DNA from 2 places in the Mucilaginibacter sp. P2_D11 genome. Region 2 is predicted to be linked to the other one. Evidence: riboswitches for the same ligand, from Rfam matches in the RefSeq annotation. Region 2 holds a riboswitch; the other holds the start of a gene.
What was found. Region 2 has a riboswitch for S-adenosylmethionine ahead of metH (methionine synthase). Riboswitches for the same ligand answer to the same signal wherever they lie in the genome.

Region 1 (7,438 bases), on a different contig from region 2:
AGTAACTACACCCGGCCTGCTGTAGGTATAATTGGTACCGAACTGGCCAATGCTGCCATTGTTGAGGTTAACATCTGAGAGGTAAAAGAAACGGTCTGTAGCCGAGCCTATCTGGTCGTTACCTACCAAACCGTAGGTGAACCTGAATTTAAGGTTATCAATTGTAGATAGCAACGGTTCAAAGAATTTCTCGTTCGAAACCACCCAGCCCGCACCTACAGAGGGGAAGAAACCAAAACGGTGGTTAGCCGCAAAACGCTCGGAGCCGTTATAACCAAAGTTGAATTCAAACAGGTAGCGGTTATCGTAACCGTAAGTCATCCTGCCCGATACGCCTTGGTTACGCGACGGTAACGACAGCTGCAGCGTTGGCGCGTTGCCGGTAAGATAGTTGCGCATGGTACCAATAAGCAAGCCACTTACCGCATGCTTTTTGGCAAATGTGCGGTTATAGTTAATAGCCGTTTCTACGTAAGTAATAGAATTAGAAACGTTTAATTGTGGGTTTTGGTTATAGGTTAGGTACTCCGTTGGCGTAGCACCAATGCTGCCTGTTTGCCCATTGTTAAGCAAACTCAGACCACTGAACTCGCCGTTTGATACGTTTGATTGATAGTAGTATGGGCTATACTGGCGCGATACGGTGAAGTACGAATAACGGGTGGTGTAACCCATTGCCCTGGCAGATAACCCTTCTGTAATAAAATCGAGCTTTTGGCTTAAGTTCAATTGCGCCGTTAGCGTACTGGTATTGGAGCTTTGAAAGCCAGATAGCGATTGCGCGTAAGGGTTCATATACAACGCGCCGCCCGGGATAATGGCATTACCAAAAAGCGGGTGATTTACATAAGGCAATAAACTACCGGGATAAATAGCCGGGAAAGCAACCGGGTTGCTCCACAATGCATTTAAAAAGGTATAACCGCCCCCGCCGTTTGGCCCATTGTAGCTATCAAACTGGCCTTTTAGGCTTACCACGGCTTCGGTGCTTTTGGTTAGATTTAAAGTTGTGTTTGATAAGATGGAGTACGATTGCAGCTTAATGTTGTTGCTGAAATTGTTAAGGCTGTTTTGGGCCAGGTTACCATTATCTATATTATAGGTCATGGCCAGGTAGTACTTGGCTTTTTCGCCACCGCCACTGGCATTCATATTGTACCGCTGGTTATTGGTTTTGGTTTTTATCAATTGTTTTAACCAATTGTTGTTTGGGTACAATAAAGGATCGTCGCCCGCAGCGGTATGGTCTATCTTATTTTGCGAATAAGGCAAAACACCTAGCGGGTTACGGGTAAGTACCGCTTCGTTGGCCAGTGTCATGTAAGTAATATTGTCGGCCAGCTGAATGTTCTTGATATTTGATGATGTGGAGCTTTCTGCACGCACGTTAAATTTAACGGTACCTGCTTCGCCTCGTTTTGTTGTTACCAGTATTACGCCGTTAGCACCGCGCGCGCCGTACAATGATGATGCGGTAGCATCTTTCAATACCGAAAAACCGGCAATATCATCAGGCTGCAAACGGGCAAGGTCGGTAGTGGATGATTCGATACCGTCTATCAATATCAAAGGGTCCACCTTACCTGCGCCGAACGTACCCACCCCACGGATGAAGAACTGGGCATTATCTGCACCCGGTTCGCCGCTTCGCTGGTAAGATATCATGCCCGGCACAACACCTGCAAGCATGGTTGTTAAGTTACTGGTAGAGCCTTTAAGCTGCTTGGTGCTCACACTGGTGATTGAGCTCACCAGGCTTGCCTTTTTCTGTGTGCCGTACGCAACAATAGCCACCTCGTTCAAGTTATTCTCGCTCTCTGCCAAAACAATATCAACAATGTATGTACCGTTGCTTAAAACGGTATAATCTTTAAGGCTTACGCTTTGGGTTTGATAACCAACAGATGTAATGGTTAATTTACTGTTGGGTGGTACATCTAATTTATACCGGCCGTTAACATCTGTTGTTTTGCCGTTAGTAGTACCATCTACTTTTACGGTTGCGCCAGGTAGGGGGCCTACCTTATCTTTTATTACTCCCTCAACGTGTACATTCTGCGCTATTGCGGCCGAACTTAACATTGTTAGTGCCATTATTGGCAGTAGTTTGAAAGTATAAAGCAATTGTTTGTATAGTTTTTCCATATAATTATTTTAGGTTTTGTTCTGCGATGCCACGCATTTTTTTTACTGGCCATTTGGTTTTACTTTTCCTTTTGCTATCCCATAATCGATTTTTTAGAGGCTTTTTATTATTGTACATTTAACACTTAAAATTTTTTAGCCGTCAAAAAGCTTCAGCATGATTTTTAAACATGCGAAGGCAGCAAACCAATTAGTTAAAATCTAAATGGTTGAGACTGCAGGCCCAGGATATCTTCCGACAACCAAAAGCCGTTTTATCTAAAAAGTATTTTGTTAATATGGCTGCCCAAAACATATACGCGGGCAACGCTCGATTTATAATTGAACAATTTTAATCAACTGCCGCGGGTAAAATCACTACTATTCTATTAGATTCTAATACGATTTTTTTGAAAAATGCGGCAAACCCGATTTAGGTACTTAACTGGTTGCTTTTGTGGGTTTCAATAATCAAATACAAAAGGGCCTAACGGGCCTTGAATTTGCTGATTGAGGCTTAGCGCTCCGGCCGATACACGAACAAGAGGTTATTATTGTATAAAAAACAATTAATGCTCAATTGGATGAAGTTTTTAAATAGCTGCTAAATGAGGTTGTGGTAAAGCCCTGTTAATTTGCATTTAGGGCACGGAGAGGCTCGGGCGCAAGGCAACAATTAGCCCGGTAGGCACGCGGCGTTGATCGCTAACAGGGGCCTCAGTACTTCGCCGGACAGCCTGAATTAAATAGCCGGGTTATACTAAAGGAGTAAATCAATTCAAGGATGCAATCGCACGGGCATAAAATGCGTGGCTGTCATCCTTAAAAGCGGCATTAGCTGTATCGCTTGTATACAACATATGGCCAGCTTTATAATATTTTGCGGTGAGGTTTTTACGGATTTGCTTCCCTAGGCCTAAATGGTTCAATACATAATCGGTAGCGGCAATGGGTGTAGCCAAATCATAATACCCGCCTACCACCTGTACTTTTAAGCCAGGGTTTTGGGTCATTATCTTTTTTAACGTAGCGGATGCATTGATGTAGCAATTGTTTGCCCCTTGCCCATAGTTCCAACCGCTGGTTGCAGTAGTGGCCAGGTAGGGCAATTGGTTATCATATTTAAGTTCTCCGCGTACATAGTATTGAAAGCCCTGCGTAAACGGCGTAAGTATAGCGGCAATGCTGGGGTCGCCATGCTGCAGGGTGTCTTTTACGCGGCCATCAAAGGTGCCTATCGTTTGGGTATCGCTACCTAACAGCTCAGCAGTAAATTGGCCATCTGTTACCCTTCCGTTCGCTTCCGTCAAATAATCCCTGCTTAGGCCGGTAAAATAATGCAGCGAATCTATCACCTTGTTTACTAAAGCTTGTGGCGCGGCATCGCCCAAATGAAGAAAACGAGTATAAGTACCCTGCCCGAAGGCTGCTGCACGGCTCATCAATTGCTCGTCGGTAAGGCTATCCAGGCGGGCATCTAACTTATGATGGTAGCGGGCTGTAACCGCATATGTTGGCAGGTAGTAAGCATAAGGCGTTTCGTTACCCTCGTTAAAACTAATCAACTGGTAATTAAGCGCCGGCGAAATAAGCGTTATGCCGGAAAGCTTTACCCCGCCGTTGGCCTGCAGGTTTTCGGCCAGGCCCACAGCGCGTAGTCCGCCGTAACTTTCTCCGGCCAAAAAAACCGCATCGTTTTCCCTGCCGTTATCTGCCAGGTAGGCGCGTATGAATTCGGCGATGGAACCGATATCTTCTTTATAGCCATAAAACTTGCGGGCATCGGTACCGTGGGCAGCACGGCTGTAGCCGGTACCAACAGGATCTATAAATACCAGGTCGGTAAAACCAAGCCAGGTATTGCTGTTGTCTTCAACCCTGCCATTGCCGCCGACGCGCACCGGCCCAAACGAACCCATATGCAACCATAGTGCAGATGAACCGGGCCCGCCGTTAAACACAAAGGTAACGGGGCGCTTTGCAGCACTAATGTTATTATCAAGGCTGTAGGCCACGTAAAAAACATTAGCCGCAGCCCGGCCTTTCGACTGCCCTATACCCAGATAACCTGCTTTTGCCCTATAAGCCAACGTTTTGCCATTTAAGGCTATGGTATGCGAAGTTACCGCAGTGCTAAAGGCCGCAGGCCCCGCTGCAACATCTTCAGACGGGCGATGGGCAAATTCAGACCACGAAGTAGAAAGTAAAGCAATAGTGCCGGCCAGCAAAATAGTGGCAATAAAACGCAGATTGATTGTAACAGTAAAAGAAGAAGGTAACATGGGAGGCAAATAATAATTTTAATAAACAGCGGTTGTTTTTGCTTGGGGGTTAGCAACAACAGCTGCACATACCCATCTGAGGCATGGGCATTCGCATTAAAAATTGATTATTTAAACCTTGGGTTATCATTATAAAACACAGTACCGCTATATGCGGGTGCTGCAAATGTAATGGTAAATTTCGTTTCCTCAAATTTTTTCTATAATTTCTATGGGATTAATAGAATTTATTTACATTTGCATCGAAACGTTCTTTTAAACTTATCCAGAAAGACCGAGGGAATGGCCCTATGACGTCTTGGCAACCTATTATTTAAGGTGCTAATTCCAACTCCTGCCAAAACAGGAGAAAGATAAGAGTGCAAGTTTTCAACTTGTTAAGCGGTAAATCTCACCTCGCTTTCTGGCCTGTTTAAATCAAAATTTAATTAAATTACCATGAAAGTTTACCTCGACAACGCCGCTACCACCCCACTTGATAAAGAAGTGTTTGAAGCCATGACGCCGTATCTGCTCAATCATTTCGGCAACCCGTCGTCGCATCATCAGCACGGTCGCGAAGCAAAGCAAGCTATTGAAAGCTGCCGCAGTACCATTGCCGGTTTGCTCAATGCCTCGCCCAGCGAAATCATTTTCACATCGGGCGGCACGGAAGCCGATAATACTGCCATACTAACGGCGGTGCGCAACGCCGGCGTAAAGCATGTAATTACCACAAGGTTCGAGCATCATGCTGTGTTAAGTTTGCTGGAGCACCTCGAAAAAACCGGCGAAATATCCTTAAGCTTCATCGCTCATGACGAAAAAGGGAACCTGGATCTTAGTCATTTAGCATATTTACTAAGCACCAACCCGCACAGCCTGGTATCGGTAATGCACGCCAACAACGAAATTGGCAACCTTAACGATATTGAACAGATAGGCAACATCTGCGAAAAGTACGATGCGCTTTTCCACACCGATACGGTACAAACCATGGGCCATTATCGGCACGATGTAAGCAAGCTTAAGGTTCATTTCCTGGCTGCCTCTGCCCACAAATTCCACGGGCCAAAAGGTATAGGCTTTTTATATTGCCGGCAGAGCCTAAGGCCGGCCAAATTGCTGCACGGCGGCGGGCAGGAAAGAGCGTTGCGTGCAGGCACAGAAAACATCCCCGGTATAATCGGCCTTACCAAAGCATTGCAACTGGCCTATGCCGATATAGACGGGCACGGGCAATACATACAGCAATTAAAAGACCATCTGATTGCCGGGCTTACCCAAACGCTGCCGGGCGTACGCTTCAACGGAAATTCGGCCATTGCGGATAAAAGCTTATACACCGTGCTCAGCATCAATGTACCATCGTTAAACCCCGACCTGCTGCGATGTTTGGACGAGTATGGCATATCTGTATCGGGCGGGAGCGCCTGCAGCAGTGGCTCATCGTCGCACGTGCTTAGTGCGCTTGGCGTTGACGCAGGTAGAGATACCATCCGATTCTCTTTTAGCAAATTCAACACCCCGGAAGAGATAAATTATGCCGCCGGTAAACTTGCGGCTATTTATCAGTTGATTGCGGCATAATTGCGCAAAGGCAGCCGGTCCCGTTTCCTGTCAGTTTTTTATTGATAAGAATAGGGGCATGGCAAAAACATATAAGGGTTCTTCTTAATACGCAGCAAAAACAAGGTGGAGTGGCCGAGTGGTTAGGCGGGAGCCTGCAAAACTCCTTACGATGGTTCGAACCCATCCTCACACCTCCCATAATTAAAAAATGAAATTAAGCTATTTATATATCTTGTTGGCCGCCCTTTTTATATGCTCTGCGGCCACTGCGCGTGGTTGCGTGCCCGATACGCCTGCAAGGGTACTGGTGGTGATTGCGCACCCCGATGATGAGAGCGAAATGGCCGTTACCCTATACAAAATAGCTAAAGAACACCACGGCCTGGTAGATATTGCGGTTATCACCAATGGCGAGGCGGGTTATAAATACTCCACCCTTGCCGAGGCTTATTATAACATAAGCCTTACCAATGAACAGGTAGGCCGCCGAAAGCTGCCCGCCATCCGAAAACAGGAACTTAAAAACGCAGGGCGCATTATTGGCGTCCATCGTTACTATTTCCTAAACCAGCCCGATGCACATTTTACCCTGAACGAACGGGAACCAATAGACACCAGTTGGAACGTGCCCTACGTGAAAAAGGCCTTGCTTACTGTCCTCAACAAAAATCGTTACGATATTGTGCTTACCCTTTTGCCCGTGGCCCAAACGCACGGTGCGCATAAAGCTGCTACCCTACTGGCATTGGAAGTTGTTAACAGCCTCCCCGCCGACAACAGGCCGGTAGTATTGGCGGTAGCTACCCGCGATAAAGGTAATGCAATGCCCGGTTTCGGTAACGATTACAAGTACCCTCTGTGCCATACAACTGCCGACACCCCCAGCTTTTTTATCGACCGCACGCAATGTTTCAGCTACATGAACCGGGTGAACTATAAGGTAATTGCTAACTGGGAAATTGCCGAACATAAATCTCAGGGCTACACCCAAATGACGATGAACGTTGGCGACCTGGAGGAGTTTTGGAGTTTTACCCTAAATACCCCAGCCGGCCTTGATTGGTGCAGGGGCTTGTTCGATATCTTAAAAACTCCGCCACCGGCGTTGGCTAAAACTACCTATTGACATTTGCGGGCATCTCCAAACGCAGCCTGGAAAATGAGTTATTTCATCAGTTCCCGCTGGATGTTGAACAGGAATTCGAAGAGGTTCATCTCGGTAGGTATCTGTAATTTTTTGCGCAGGCGATAGCGGCTTACCTCCACTCCACGTACAGATATCGCCATCAGTTGGGCTATCTCCTTGCTCGACAAGTTCATGATGAGGTAGGCGCAAAGCTTCAGTTCCTGTTGATTGATGGTGCTGTAGCGATCCTTAAGCAAGGATAAGAAGCCCGCATGCACCCTATCGAAGTGAATGGAGAATTGCTCCCATTGTTCGTTCAGCTTATCTTCTTCGGTAAGCATGCGCTGTATCTTTT
Region 2 (7,438 bases):
GCTTTCTATGCAGTTTAATACCCGTATAGCCGACAATAAAAAACGGCTTTATATTGTCGATGAGTCGTCAATGCTTTCGGGCGAATTTCAGGAAAGTGAATCCATGCCCGCCACATTTGGCTCGGGTGTGCTTTTAGACGACCTGTTTGAGGTGGCGGGCAACAACAAGATTATTTTTGTCGGCGATCCCTGCCAGTTGCCGCCTATAGGCCAGCCCTTTAGCCCGGCACTTGATAAAAATTGGTTAAACAGCCAAAATAAGGTAGCTGTATCCGTCACGTTATCGAAAATTGAGCGGACCGACAGCGGTAACGACATATTAAAACTCGCCGGCGACATCCGCGATATGCATGATAGCGGCGTTTTTGAATTGTATCCAAAATTACCGGCGTCTAATCTTAACAACGTAAAGTTGCACCCTACCGATGACAAACAACTGGACAGGTATTTTGAGAAATACGCCGAAACAGGTCCGATCGAAACGCTTGCTATAGCGCGGACTAATCTAAGAGTGTATGAAATCAATCGTTTTATGCGGAATAAGCTGCTTGGCGATGCAAACTTAGACTTGCAAACGGGCGAAGTATTATTGGTAACTCAAAACAACCATAAGGTGCCGTTAACAAACGGTGATTTTGTAACCGTAACCGCCTTGGGCGAGGTTACCTGGCGGGGCGGGCTCAAATTTCAGAAAGTTACAGTGCGCACCTTCCTGTCTGATACGGAGTTTAAAATGCAGCTCTCGGTTAATGCGCTCAAAAGCATAAACGGTAGCCTGACTAAAGAGCAAACAAAGGAACTGATGGTTGATTTCCATAGCCGCATGCGCGAAAAAGGGATATCCTCTAAAAGTGAAGAATACCGGGAAGCGATGTTGGGAGATGATTATTATAACTGCTTAAAAGCTACTTATGGCTATGCAGTAACCTGTCATAAAGCACAAGGCGGTGAATGGAATAACGTCTATCTTTTCCTGGATAATGAAAATAATACCATGTTTAGGATGCCTCCTGCCAGCCTTTGCAAATGGTGGTACACGGCTGTTACCCGTGCCCGAAAGGAATTGCACTTAGTAAAACACTGGTGGGTGGTGTAGGGAAAGGTACCGCTACAGAATTCAATCTGGTTTTATCTTCCCGGCAAAAACATTATCTTTGTGCCACTACTGCTAAAAAATGTAATCCTCAAACACTCCACGCCATTCATCGTTTAATCGATGAATCTGATTGCTGGCAAAAATAAGCTGGCCTACTATTGTTTTATCGAATACGCCGCGCGCATTACTGCGTAAATCCGCGTATCTTTATTTTTATTTATGAAACAGAAATTTTATGATACTGCTGTGAAGCAGGAGAAAGTAGTGCTGGTTGGGGTGATTACCCCCAACGAAACGGAAGCACGCGAAAAAGAATACTTAGAAGAATTAGAGTTTTTGGTTGCCACCGCCGGCGGCCTCACCGTGAAAACCTTTACCCAAAAATTACAGCGGCCGGAACGTTCCACCTTCGTGGGTACCGGTAAGCTGGACGAAATAAAAGAATATGTTGTTGCCGAAGAAATAGACATCGTGGTTTTTGATGATGAGCTTACGCCATCGCAAATGCGCAACATTGAGCGCGAACTGCAGGTGAAAATACTCGACCGTAGCAACCTTATCCTGGATATTTTTGCAAGTCGCGCACAAACGGCGCAAGCCAAAACCCAGGTGGAGCTTGCTCAGCTGCAATATTTACTGCCACGCTTAACCCGTTTATGGACGCACTTAGAGCGCCAAAAAGGCGGTATTGGTATGCGCGGCCCGGGTGAAAGCCAGATTGAGACCGACAGGCGTTTAATCCTGAACAAGATCTCGTTGCTGAAAGAGCGCCTGAAGCTTATCGACCGACAGAACGAAACCCAGCGCAAAAACCGCCAGGCTTTAATACGCGTGGCTTTGGTAGGTTATACCAACGTAGGTAAGTCGACCATCATGAACATGCTGGCAAAATCTGAAGTTTTTGCCGAAAACAAGCTGTTTGCCACGCTGGATACTACCGTGCGCAAAGTGGTGATAGAGAATGTGCCGTTTTTACTATCAGATACCGTAGGATTCATCCGTAAGCTGCCGCACCATTTGGTAGAGTGCTTTAAATCTACCCTGGATGAAGTGCGCGAAGCGGATATATTGATACACGTGGTAGATATTTCGCACCCGACGTTTGAGGACCAGATACGTACCGTAAACGAAACGCTGAAGGATTTGAAGGTGCTGGATAAAAAAACTATCACGGTGTTCAATAAGATCGATGCCTTTAACCCTGCCGACCATAATATCGACATCAAGGACACCCCACTTACGATGGACGATTTCAACCACAGTTGGATGGCCAAGAACAATGCGCCTGCGATATTCATTTCGGCCACCCAAAAAGAAAACCTGGAAGAGTTCCGCACCATGCTTTACGATGCCGTAAAAACGATGCATACGGAACGATACCCCTACGATCATTTGCTGTATTAACCCCAAAACGGCCATTTCATCGGCCTTCCGGGGAGATAAAGTTGCCCTACGGCAACTTTATCTCCCCATACTTGCGCAGCCTTGCACATTACAACATTAATATTCATATTTGTAATGCTTATGGAGAAAGGCGGAGGGATTAGACCCTGCGATGTCTTGGCAACCTGTGCTTACAAGGTGCTACATTCTACTTAGCCGGGAGAAAATCGGTTAGGAAAGATAAGCGAAAGTCATTTTTTATACCCTGACTTTTCGAGATAAGCTATATACCAGTTTGCAGTAATCAGTTTACAGTTGGCAGTTTGCTATACGGTAAATTTTCTAGCTGCCTACTGCTAACCGGCAACTGCCAACTGTTTACAATGGACATTAGAAAAGAACTAGAAAAACGCATCCTGGTTATCGACGGGGCAATGGGCACCATGATACAGCGGTACGAACTCACCGAGGAGGATTTCCGCGGCGAGCGTTTCCGCGATCATGCATCCGACCTGAAAGGCAATAACGACTTGCTGAATATCACCCGCCCGGATGTGATCAAGGCTATCCATGCCGAATATTTAGATGCCGGCGCGGATATCATCGAAACCAATACCTTCAGCACACAAAAAATATCGCTGGCAGATTATCACCTCGAAGAACTCGATTACGAACTTAGCTACGAAGGCGCTCGCATAGCCCGCGAAGTAGCGGACGAATACACCGCCAAAAACCCGGCAAAGCCGCGCTTTGTGGCCGGTGCCGTTGGTCCCACAAACCGTACAGCATCGCTGTCGCCTGATGTAAACGACCCGGGATACCGCGCTGTTACCTTCGATGATTTGGCCGAAGCTTATTACGAGCAGGTACGCGGCTTGGTAGATGGTGGCTCTGATGTGCTGTTAGTCGAAACCATTTTCGATACCCTAAACGCTAAGGCTGCCTTGTTTGCCATCGACCGTTATAAAAAAGAATGCAAGGAAGCCGGTAAAGATTACCCGGCATTTAGGGATACCGGCGGTGTGATGATTTCCGGTACCATTACCGATGCATCCGGCCGTACGCTCTCGGGCCAAACGGTGGAGGCTTTCTGGAATTCAATCAGTCATGCAAATTTGCTTTCTGTTGGACTGAACTGCGCTTTAGGTGCCCGCGAAATGAGGCCGCATTTGGAGGAACTATCCGAAAAGGCAGGTGTGTATATTTCTGCTTACCCTAACGCAGGTTTGCCAAACGAATTTGGCGCTTACGACGAAACCCCGCACGAAACTGCCCACCAGGTTGATGATTTCATCAAGGCTGGGCTGGTTAATATCGTTGGTGGTTGTTGCGGCACCACACCAGATCATATTCAATGCATCGCCGAAAAAGCTGCCAGGCATCAGCCACGAAAGAAGCCGGAGATTGCGCCATTCCTGCGTTTGAGCGGTTTAGAATCCGTTACCCTTACACCCGAAACCAACTTCGTAAACATCGGCGAGCGTACCAATATCACTGGGTCGCCAAAATTCTCTAAACTCATCCTTGCCGAAGATTACGAGGCTGCCCTAACTGTTGCCCTGCAGCAGGTAGAAGGCGGCGCGCAGGTAATCGACATCAACATGGATGAGGGGATGATAGATTCGGAAGCGGTGATGGTGAAATTCCTGAATCTCGTGGCGTCTGAACCGGATATCGCCAAACTGCCAATCATGATAGATTCGTCTAAATGGACTGTGATAGAGGCCGGCTTGAAATGTTTACAGGGGAAAGGCATCGTAAATTCCATCTCGCTGAAAGAAGGCGAAGAGAAATTTAAGGAATACGCCCGCAAGATATTAAGCTATGGTGCTGCAACCGTAGTAATGGCCTTCGACGAAACCGGCCAGGCTGATTCGCTGGAACGCCGTAAAGAGATTTGCGGACGCAGCTACCGGATATTGGTAGAGGAGGTTGGCTTCCCGCCGCAGGATATCATTTTCGACCCGAACATCCTGACCGTGGCAACAGGTCTGGAAGAACACAACAATTACGCAGTAGACTTTATTGAAGCTACCCGCTGGATAAAACAAAACCTGCCTTACGCCAAAGTAAGCGGCGGGGTGAGTAATATTTCCTTCTCCTTTAGGGGGAATAACACCGTGCGCGAGGCTATGCACTCGGCATTCCTATACCACGCCATTAAGGCGGGTTTGGATATGGGTATTGTAAACGCAGGCATGTTGGAAGTTTACGAGCAGATACCAAAAAATCTGCTGGAACTGGTAGAGGATGTATTATTGAACCGCCGCGATGATGCTACCGAACGTTTGGTGGAATTTGCCGATACCATCAAAAGTAAAGGCAAAGAGATCGTCCGCGATGAGGAATGGCGTAAAGAACCTGTAGAAGCGCGCTTATCGCATGCCCTTGTAAAAGGTATCATCGAATATCTGGATGAAGATGTGGAAGAAGCCCGACAGAAATTTGCCAAGCCGTTGGAGGTGATAGAAGGCCCCCTGATGGATGGCATGAACGTAGTGGGCGACCTGTTCGGTGCGGGTAAGATGTTCCTTCCACAGGTGGTAAAATCGGCCCGTGTGATGAAGAAGGCCGTTGCTTACCTGCTGCCTTTTATCGAACTGGAAAAACAGCGCGTGATAGATGCAGGCGAAGATAGCAGCGGCAGTCGCGCAAATGCCGGCAAAATATTGATGGCCACCGTAAAAGGCGATGTGCACGATATCGGCAAGAACATCGTAGGTGTGGTATTGGCTTGTAATAACTTCGAGGTGATAGACCTTGGGGTGATGGTGCCTGCCCAGCGCATTATTGAGGAAGCAAAAAAGCAGGATGTAGATATTATTGGGCTGAGTGGTTTGATCACACCCTCTTTAGATGAGATGGTGCATTTTGCCAAAGAAATGGAACGCCAGGGCTTTACTATCCCGCTCATTATCGGCGGTGCAACAACCTCGCGTATACATGCGGCGGTTAAGGTTGCGCCAAACTATTCAGGTCCGGCTATTCACGTTTTGGATGCATCGCGTAGCGTTACTGTGTGCAGCAGCCTGATGAACCGGGATAACCGCGATGCCTATATCCAGGGCATCAAAGACGAATACGAAAAGGCCCGCGAAGCGCATGCCAACAAAAAGAACGACAAACGCTTTATCAGCATAGAAGATGCACGTGCCGGTAAATTCCAGATAAGCCTGGATGGCGATGTAGCGCCAAAACCAGCCATCACAGGCACTAAGGTTTTTGAGGATTATCCGCTGGAGGAATTGGTGCCGTATATCGACTGGACCCCATTCTTCCACACCTGGGAACTGCGCGGCAGCTACCCGAAAATATTCAACGACAAGTACGTAGGGACTGAAGCGAAAAAATTATTCGACGATGCACAGGTGCTGTTGAAGCGCATTGTTGATAACAAACTGCTGCATGCCAACGGCGTTATCGGCTTTTGGCCCGCAAACAGTGTGGGTGATGATATCGAAATTTATACTGACGATACCCGCACTACGCTGCTAACCCGCATCCATACGCTGCGCCAACAAGCAGAGAAAGCGAAGAATGAGCCCTATTATGCGCTGTCGGATTTTATTGCACCAAAAGAAAGTGGTGTGCCCGATTACTGGGGAGGCTTTGCCGTAACCACCGGCATAGGCTGCGACGAACTGGTTGCCGAGTTTGAGGCCGACCACGACGATTACAACAGCATTATGGCCAAGGCCCTCGCCGACCGCCTTGCAGAAGCCTTCGCCGAGAAAATGCACGAACTGGTGCGTAAAGAGTACTGGGGCTACAGCAAAGGCGAGCAACTGGATACCGACGAACTGATCAAAGAAGAATACCAGGGCATACGCCCGGCACCGGGATATCCCGCCTGCCCGGACCATACCGAGAAAACCACTTTGTTTGAGATACTGAAAGCCGAGGACAATGCCCAAATGCACCTCACCGAAAGCCTGGCCATGACGCCGGCCGCATCGGTAAGCGGGTTCTACTTCGCGCATCCGCAGGCGAGGTATTTTGGGCTTGGTAAAATCAGTAAAGACCAGGTAGAGGATTACGCGGTAAGGAAGAACATGCCACTGGAAGATGTGGAAAGATGGTTGGGGCCGAATATAAATTATTAATACGACGCTAATAATCAAGCGTCATTGCGAGGCACGAAGCAATCTCTACACATGCTAAGCGGCATGCAAAGCCTGGAGATTGCTTCGTTCCTCGCAATGACGTAGTAGAGAGACAATACTAAAATGAAGATAACCGAACACATCGCAAACGCTGCAGGCAAAACACTATTCTCTTTTGAGCTGATCCCGCCTTTAAAGGGGGAAAGCATCCAGGGTATTTATAACGCTATCGACCCGCTGATGGAGTTTAAGCCGCCGTTTATTGATGTTACCTCGCTGCGCGAGGATTATATCTACAAGCAGCACGAAACCGGCTTGCTGGAGAAGCTTGCCTACCGCAAACGCCCGGGCACAATCGCCATCTGCGCGGCTATCATGAATAAATACAAGGTAGATACCGTTCCGCATTTGCTTTGTGGTGGGTTTACTAAGGACGAGACAGAGAATGGCCTTATCGACCTGCAATTCCTCGGCATAGAGAACGTATTGGTACTTCGCGGCGATGCGCGCCGTGGCGATGCCTCTTTTGTGCCAACACCCAACGGCCATTGCTACGCTACCGATTTGCTGCAACAAGTAGTGAACATGAACAAAGGCATTTACCTGCACGAGAACCACGAAGGCATCCTGAAAACGGATTTCTGCATTGGCGTAGCTGGTTATCCCGAAAAACATTTTGAGGCACCAAACCTGAAAACCGACTTTAAATACCTGAAGCAAAAGGTAGACATGGGTGCGGGCTTCATTGTAACCCAAATGTTTTTTGACAACCAAAAGTATTTTGATTTTGTGAACAACTGCCGCGTAAACGGCATTAATGTACCCATTATACCGGGCTTAAAACCCATCACCACAT

Region 1: linked by a shared signal. The riboswitch ahead of AC1DXC_RS05735 (cysteine desulfurase family protein) and the one ahead of metH (methionine synthase) in region 2 are both predicted to bind S-adenosylmethionine.

The regions. Positions count from the first base shown of each region.
Region 1 is NZ_JBFUEA010000003.1:206,719-214,156, reverse strand. It holds gene AC1DXC_RS05745 (SusC/RagA family TonB-linked outer membrane protein) at 1-2,145, opposite strand, end outside; gene AC1DXC_RS05740 (S10 family peptidase) at 2,898-4,406, opposite strand; SAM riboswitch class I at 4,665-4,766, shown strand; gene AC1DXC_RS05735 (cysteine desulfurase family protein) at 4,845-5,975, shown strand; tRNA gene AC1DXC_RS05730 (tRNA-Cys) at 6,080-6,151, shown strand; gene AC1DXC_RS05725 (PIG-L family deacetylase) at 6,166-7,083, shown strand; gene AC1DXC_RS05720 (triple tyrosine motif-containing protein) at 7,122-7,438, opposite strand, start outside.
Region 2 is NZ_JBFUEA010000001.1:478,330-485,767, forward strand. It holds gene AC1DXC_RS01985 (ATP-dependent DNA helicase) at 1-1,096, shown strand, start outside; gene hflX (GTPase HflX) at 1,316-2,500, shown strand; SAM riboswitch class I at 2,616-2,726, shown strand; gene metH (methionine synthase) at 2,863-6,582, shown strand; gene metF (methylenetetrahydrofolate reductase [NAD(P)H]) at 6,706-7,438, shown strand, end outside.